One region of the Aromatoleum evansii genome, then DNA from elsewhere that is predicted to be linked to it. Evidence: predicted binding sites of a transcription regulator. Region 1 holds the regulator's gene; the other holds the start of a gene.
The links. Region 1 encodes FNR, which switches genes on or off when oxygen is low (the NO sensors DNR and NnrR bind a similar motif). Its sites were predicted from a motif close to TTGANCTAGNTCAA; they were not measured.
Positions count from the first base shown of each region.

Region 2: coxB (cytochrome c oxidase subunit II) is a predicted target of FNR. The motif match lies at 1,837-1,850, and genes of this name have one in related genera.

Region 1 is NZ_CP141259.1:1,249,437-1,252,619, forward strand. It holds gene U5817_RS05655 (NnrS family protein) at 1-516, shown strand, start outside; gene U5817_RS05660 (SirB2 family protein) at 521-919, shown strand; gene U5817_RS05665 (hemerythrin domain-containing protein) at 916-1,446, shown strand; gene fnr (fumarate/nitrate reduction transcriptional regulator Fnr) at 1,486-2,226, opposite strand; gene hemN (oxygen-independent coproporphyrinogen III oxidase) at 2,360-3,183, shown strand, end outside.
Region 2 is NZ_CP141259.1:4,411,295-4,414,477, reverse strand. It holds gene U5817_RS20685 (MFS transporter) at 1-78, shown strand, start outside; gene U5817_RS20680 (DUF3833 domain-containing protein) at 78-599, shown strand; gene U5817_RS20675 (SDR family NAD(P)-dependent oxidoreductase) at 586-1,374, shown strand; gene U5817_RS20670 (nuclear transport factor 2 family protein) at 1,371-1,790, shown strand; gene coxB (cytochrome c oxidase subunit II) at 1,948-3,075, shown strand; gene ctaD (cytochrome c oxidase subunit I) at 3,141-3,183, shown strand, end outside.

The DNA.
Region 1 (3,183 bases):
GTGTTCGACGTCGCGGGATGGTTGTCGCTGCGCTGGATCGCGGATGCACCCGCCGCGGTCGCGGCCCTGTGGCTGTCGCGGCAGTGGCGGCCGGTGCCGGCGATGAAGGTGCCCCTGCTGGGGATGCTCCACATCGGCTTTCTGTGGCTGGGAATCGCGCTGACCCTCTTCGCGATCCAGAGCGCGGCCTCGCTGCTCGGGTACAACATGCTGGGCATGGCCCCGCTGCATGCGCTGGGTGTCGGATTCTTCGGGTCCGTCCTGATGGCGATGGTGTCGCGGGTCACCCTCGGGCATTCGGGTCGCAAGCTCGCAGCAGATCGCCTGACTTGGGGACTTTTCCTCGGTCTCGAACTCGTCGTCGTCGTGCGGATCACGGCTGAGCTCGTCCCCGCAGGCTGGTCGGCGCTCGTCATGCTGCTGGCTGTGCTCGGTTGGCTGGGCGTGTTCGGCGCCTGGGCAACGCGCTATCTGCCGATCTACTGGCGCCCGCGCAGCGACGGGCGTCCGGGTTGAGCGCATGTACCCGGCGATCAAGCACCTGCACATCCTGTGTGCGATCCTGAGCATCAGCGGCTTCCTGCTGCAGGGCATGTGGATGCTGCTGCGCAGCCCCCTGGTGGATCACCGCGTCACGCGCACTCTGCCGCATGTGATCGACACGGTGTTTCTCGGCAGCGCGATCACGCTGGCGACGATGAGCGGCCATTACCCCTTCGTCGCGCCGTGGGTCACCGCCAAGGTCGTCGCGCTTGTCGTCTATATTCTTCTTGGCGCGACCGCGCTGCGCTGGGGACGCACCATGCGCGTCCGGGTAATGGCGCTGCTGGCGGCCCTGCTTGTTTTTTCATGGATCGTGTCGGTGGCACTGAGCAAGCACCCGGCAGGATTCCTCGCGTATGCCGGAGTGTTCCAATGACCGATTCGCTGATCCCTTCCTCGCCCGGTTTCGAGACGCCTCTCGAGATGCTCGAGGCCTGCCATGAGCGCCTGCAGGCGCAGCTTGCGACCCTGGCACGGCTCGCCGCATGGCTGCCGGAGCATGGTCCGGACAAGCAGGCGCAGCAGGCTGCCGCCAACGTGATGCGTTACTTCGACGTCGCTGCCGTCAAGCATCATCAGGACGAGGAGGACGACCTTTTCCCCGTCCTGCGCGCGCGTGCCGATGAGGCCCGGCGTGCCGAACTCGGCACGCTCATCGACTGGATCCTGGCGGATCACCAGAAGCTCTTTGCCGGCTGGGCGCGGATGCGCACGCGTCTTGAGCGCATTGCCGCCGGGGAAGCGACCGATCTCACACCGGCGGACGTCGACGCGTTCGCGGATGCCTATCGCCGCCACATTCAGCGCGAGGAGGGCGAGCTGTTGCCAATTGCGCGCAATCTGCTGTCCGAAGAAGACATCGCCGCCCTGTCCGGCACGATGACTGCGCGACGGCGTCAATAACGGCCGAGGGCGACGGGCGTATGAAGAGGGAAAGCCCCTTCAGGGGCGCGGCGTGGGGTGCTGGATCAGCCGCTTCAGGCCGACGATGTCCAGAATGCGGATGTGTTTCTGCTGAACTGCGATCAGCCCTTCGTCCTGGAACTTCGAAAAGGCGCGCGACACAGTCTCCAGCTTTAGGCCGAGATAGGAGCCGATCTCCTCGCGGGTCATGCGCAGGTGGAACTCCGCCGGAGAAAAGCCGCGCGCCGTGAAACGCTGGGACATGTTGAGCAGGAAGGCCGCCAGGCGCTCTTCCGCACGCATCGAGCCGAGGAGGGTCATCACGCCATGGTCGCGCACGATTTCGCGGCTCATCACCTTGTGGAACTGCAGCTGCAGCCCCTCGACCACGCGCGAAAGCTCCTCGAGCTTGCTGTATGCGATGACGCACACCTCGCTGTCTTCCAGCGCGATCGCGTTGCAGGAATGGGCTTCGGTGCTGATGCCGTCGAGTCCGAGCATCTCCCCGGTCATCTGGAAGCCGGTGACCTGTTCGCGCCCGTCCTCAAGCAGCACGTCGGTCTTGAATGAGCCGGCGCGGATCGCGTAGATTGCCTCGAAGGGATCGCCCGCGCGATACAGGTGCTGCTGGCGCTTGATCTTGCGACGTGCGCCGACGAGTTCGTCGAGACGGTCGATTTCCGATTCCGACATCCCGAACGGCAGGCACAGCTCGACCAGATTGCACTGGGAGCATGCGACCTTCAGACTCGCAACTGTAATCGGCACCGTCGCCTTCATTTGCACGATAATATTGTTCCTTCTACATCGACCGAGAAGTGGCAGGCGCCTGTCGGAATGTACCGTTGATCCACGTCAACCACGAAACTGCGGCTTTTTGAGATCGTACGGAATGCACTCAAGCGATACAACCATGACCAGTCAGAAAGATCTTGTTTTCGACCAGCAGTTGATTCGTCGGTTCGACATCAACGGGCCGCGTTACACGTCCTACCCGACGGCCGATCGCTTCGTCGAAGCGTTCGATGCCCGTGCATTGCGGGACTGGCTGGCGCAACGCGGTGTGGGCGGCGTGAGTAAACCGCTCTCATTATACTTCCACATCCCCTTCTGTAACACGATCTGCTATTACTGCGCCTGCAACAAGATCATCACCAAGGATCATGCGCGCTCGGCCAAGTACCTGAAATATCTCGATAAGGAAATCGAGATGCAGGCAGCCGCGCTGGGCGGAAGCCATCAGGTCACGCAGCTGCACCTGGGCGGCGGCACGCCGACCTTCCTGTCGCACGACGAGCTGCGCCAGCTCATGGACTCGGTGCGCAAGCGCTTCACGCTGGTGCCGAACGGCGAATACTCGATCGAAGTCGATCCGCGCAAGGTCGATTTCGACACGGTCAAACTGCTCGCCGACCTTGGCTTCAACCGCATGAGCGTCGGTGTGCAGGACTTCAACGAGGACGTGCAGGAGGCGGTCAACCGCATCCAGAGCTACGACGAAACCAAGCTCGTGATCGATGCCGCCCGTGCCACCGGCTTCAAGTCGATCAGCATGGACCTGATCTACGGCCTGCCGCGCCAGAACATCATCAGCTTCAACCGCACGCTCGAGCAGGTGCTGGAGCTGTCGCCCGATCGCATCTCGCTGTACAGCTACGCCCACCTGCCGGGTCTGTTCAAGCCGCAGCGGCGCATCGCGATCAACGACATGCCGACGTCCGACACCAAGCTGCAGAT
Region 2 (3,183 bases), 2.2 Mb from region 1:
GCGCTCGCGGCGACCCTGCTGTGGTGCTGCCGGCGCGATCTTGTTGTGGAGGAGGAGCGGCCATGCGCCGGATGCTGATGACCCTGGCGATGGCCACGGGGATTGCCGGCTGTGCCGGCATCGAAGTGCAGGACTACGCCGCCGAGACGCCGGCGCTCGATCTGCGCAGTTATTTCAATGGCACGCTCGACGCCTACGGCATGTTCCAGGACCGCTCGGGCAAGGTCGTGAAGCGCTTCCATGTGCTGATCGAGGCGAGCTGGCGAGGCGAGGTCGGCACGCTCGACGAGCGCTTCACCTATTCCGACGGCACCACCCAGCGGCGCGTGTGGACGATCACGCGGCACGACGCGCAGCGCTACGCGGGCGTCGCGGCCGATGTGGTCGGCGAGGCGCAGGGCGAGGCGCGCGGCAACGCGCTGCGCTGGCGCTACGTGCTGGCGTTGCCGGTCGGCGAACGGGTATGGCACGTCGATTTCGACGACTGGATGTTCCTGATGGACGAGCGTGTGATGCTGAACCGCTCGGTGATGAGCAAGTTCGGCGTGCGTCTCGGCGAGGTCACGCTGTCGTTCGTGAAACGCGATGCGCATCCTTGAGCCGCTCAATCCGCCGCTGCGGGACTGGCGAGGCGTGCGCGTCTGGCTGGTCGGCGCTTCGACGGGCATCGGCGCGGCGCTCGCGCGCACCCTGGCCGCGCGCGGCGCACGGCTCGCGCTCTCGGCGCGCGATGAGGAGCGGCTCGTGGCGCTTGCCGCGGACTGCCCCGGCAGTCTGGCGCTGCCGATGGACGTCACGCGCGGCGTGGCGGAATTCGCGCGCGTGCGCGACCCCGTTCTCGCCGCCTGGGGCGGCATCGATGTGGTGATCCTCAACGCCGGCACCTACCAGCCGATGCGCGCGTGGGAACTCGAGCCGGATGCGGTGAGGTCGACCCTGGCGGTGAACCTCCTCGGGGTCATCGACGGCGCGACCAGCGTCGTGCCGACCCTCCTTGCCCAGGGACGCGGTGCGATCGCGATCGTCGGCAGCGTCGCGGCCTACCACGGACTGCCCCAGGCGGCGGCCTACGGCCCGTCGAAGGCCGCGCTGGTCAATTTCGCCGAGTCCCTGTATCTCGACCTCGCCCCGCGCGGCGTCGCCGTCCACCTCGTCAGCCCCGGCTTCGTCGCCACACGGCTCACGGCGCAGAACCGCTTCGCGATGCCGGCCCTGATCCAGCCCGAGGACGCGGCGGCCGAAATCGTTGCCGGATTCGCGCGCGGCGACTTCGAGACCCACTTCCCGCGCCGTTTCACGAGCATCATGAAGCTGCTGCGCATCCTGCCCTACGGGCTGTCCTTCCCGCTCGTGCGGCGGGCGACGGGCGCATGACGCCTTGCGCCGAACGGCTCGCCGACTTCTATGCGACGCTCACGCCGCAGTCGCTCGCGCGCCTCGCCGACCTGTACGCGCCCGGCGCACGCTTCGTCGATCCCTTCAATGACGTCACCGGCGTGGAAGCGATCGCGCGCATCTTCCGCCACATGTTCGCCGCGGTCGACGCGCCATGCTTCGAGGTGACGAGCTGTCTCGCGCACGACCGCGAGGCCATGCTGGCCTGGACCTTCCGCTTCGGCGCGGCCTCCGCGCGGCGCGAGATCGTCGGTGTCACGCACCTGCGCTTCGATGCCGAAGGGCGGGTCGTCGAACACATCGACCACTGGGACCCCGCTCGCCAGCTCTACGAGCATATACCCGTCGTCGGGGCCGTCCTGCGCGCTCTGCGTCGCCGCCTATCCGCACATTGAGGGCTGCTGCGGGGCGGGCATTTATCACATCGTGCGCTGCAGCATATTGACAAATCTCAAAAGTTGTATTGCGACCGGCGATCCCGCTATGGCATCATCAATTCGTATTCGCTGAAATACGGCTCGCCGAGCCGCCGCATTCGATGGGGGTAGGGACATGGGTCTTGCCGGTCGTCATGCACTAGCCGTATTCCTGCTGCTCGCGTCGCCGGCCCTCCTGGCCCAAAGCCGCTACAACCTCCAACCCCCTGCCACCGGCATCGCCGCGCAGATCTACGACATGCATACGCTCATGTTGCTGATCTGCCTGTTCATCTTCGTGATCGTCTTCGGCGTGATGTTCTGGGCGGTGGTCCACCACCGCAAGTCGAAGGGCGCGATCGCCGCCCACTTCCACGAGAACACTGCGGTCGAGATCGCCTGGACCGTGATCCCCGTCCTCATCCTGCTCGGCATGGCCTGGCCGGCGACGAAGACCGTGCTGGAGATGAAGGACACGCGCGATCCCGACATCACCATCAAGGCCACCGGCTACCAGTGGAAATGGGGCTACGACTACCTGCAGGGCGAAGGGCAGGGCATCCGCTTCGTCTCTAACCTGTCGACGTCGCGCGAGCAGATCGACGGAAAGACGGCCAAGGGAGAGCACTACCTGGTCGAGGTCGACAACCCCGTCGTCGTGCCGGTCGGCAAGAAGATCCGGGTGCTGACGACCGCGGCGGACGTCATCCACGCCTGGTGGCTGCCCGCCTTCGGCGTCAAACAGGACGCCATCCCCGGCTTCATCCGCGACGCCTGGTTCCGCGCCGACAAGGAAGGCATCTATCGCGGCAACTGCGCCGAGCTGTGCGGCAAGGACCACGGCTTCATGCCCATCGAGGTGCATGTCGTGTCGCAGGAGGCCTATGGCAAGTGGGTCGCCGAGCAGCAGGCAGCGATGGCCGCGGCGGCCAGCGCCGGTGCGCGCGAATGGACGCTTGCCGAACTCGTCGAGCATGGCGCGAAGGTCTACGCCGCGAACTGCGTCGCCTGCCACCAGGCCGACGGCAAGGGCCTGCCGCCCGCCTTCCCGCCGCTGGACGGTTCGAAGGTGGTGCTCGGCGAGGTGGCCGGGCAGATCGCCGTGGTGCTCAATGGCCGGCCGGGTACGCCAATGGCGGCCTTCGGTGCGCTGCTGTCCGAGGCCGACATCGCCGCCGTCATCACCTACACGCGCAACAGCTGGAGCAACAAGACCGATGAAGCCGTCCAGCCCGCGCAGATCGCGGCGGCCAAGGGCAAGTAGAGGTCAGTCAAGGTACACGGAAGCAGGCGAAGCAGTCCGAAGGTCCGACTCGTCAAGGAGGTAGCATGGCGGCAGTCATGTCCGATCACGCGCACGGCGACCATCACG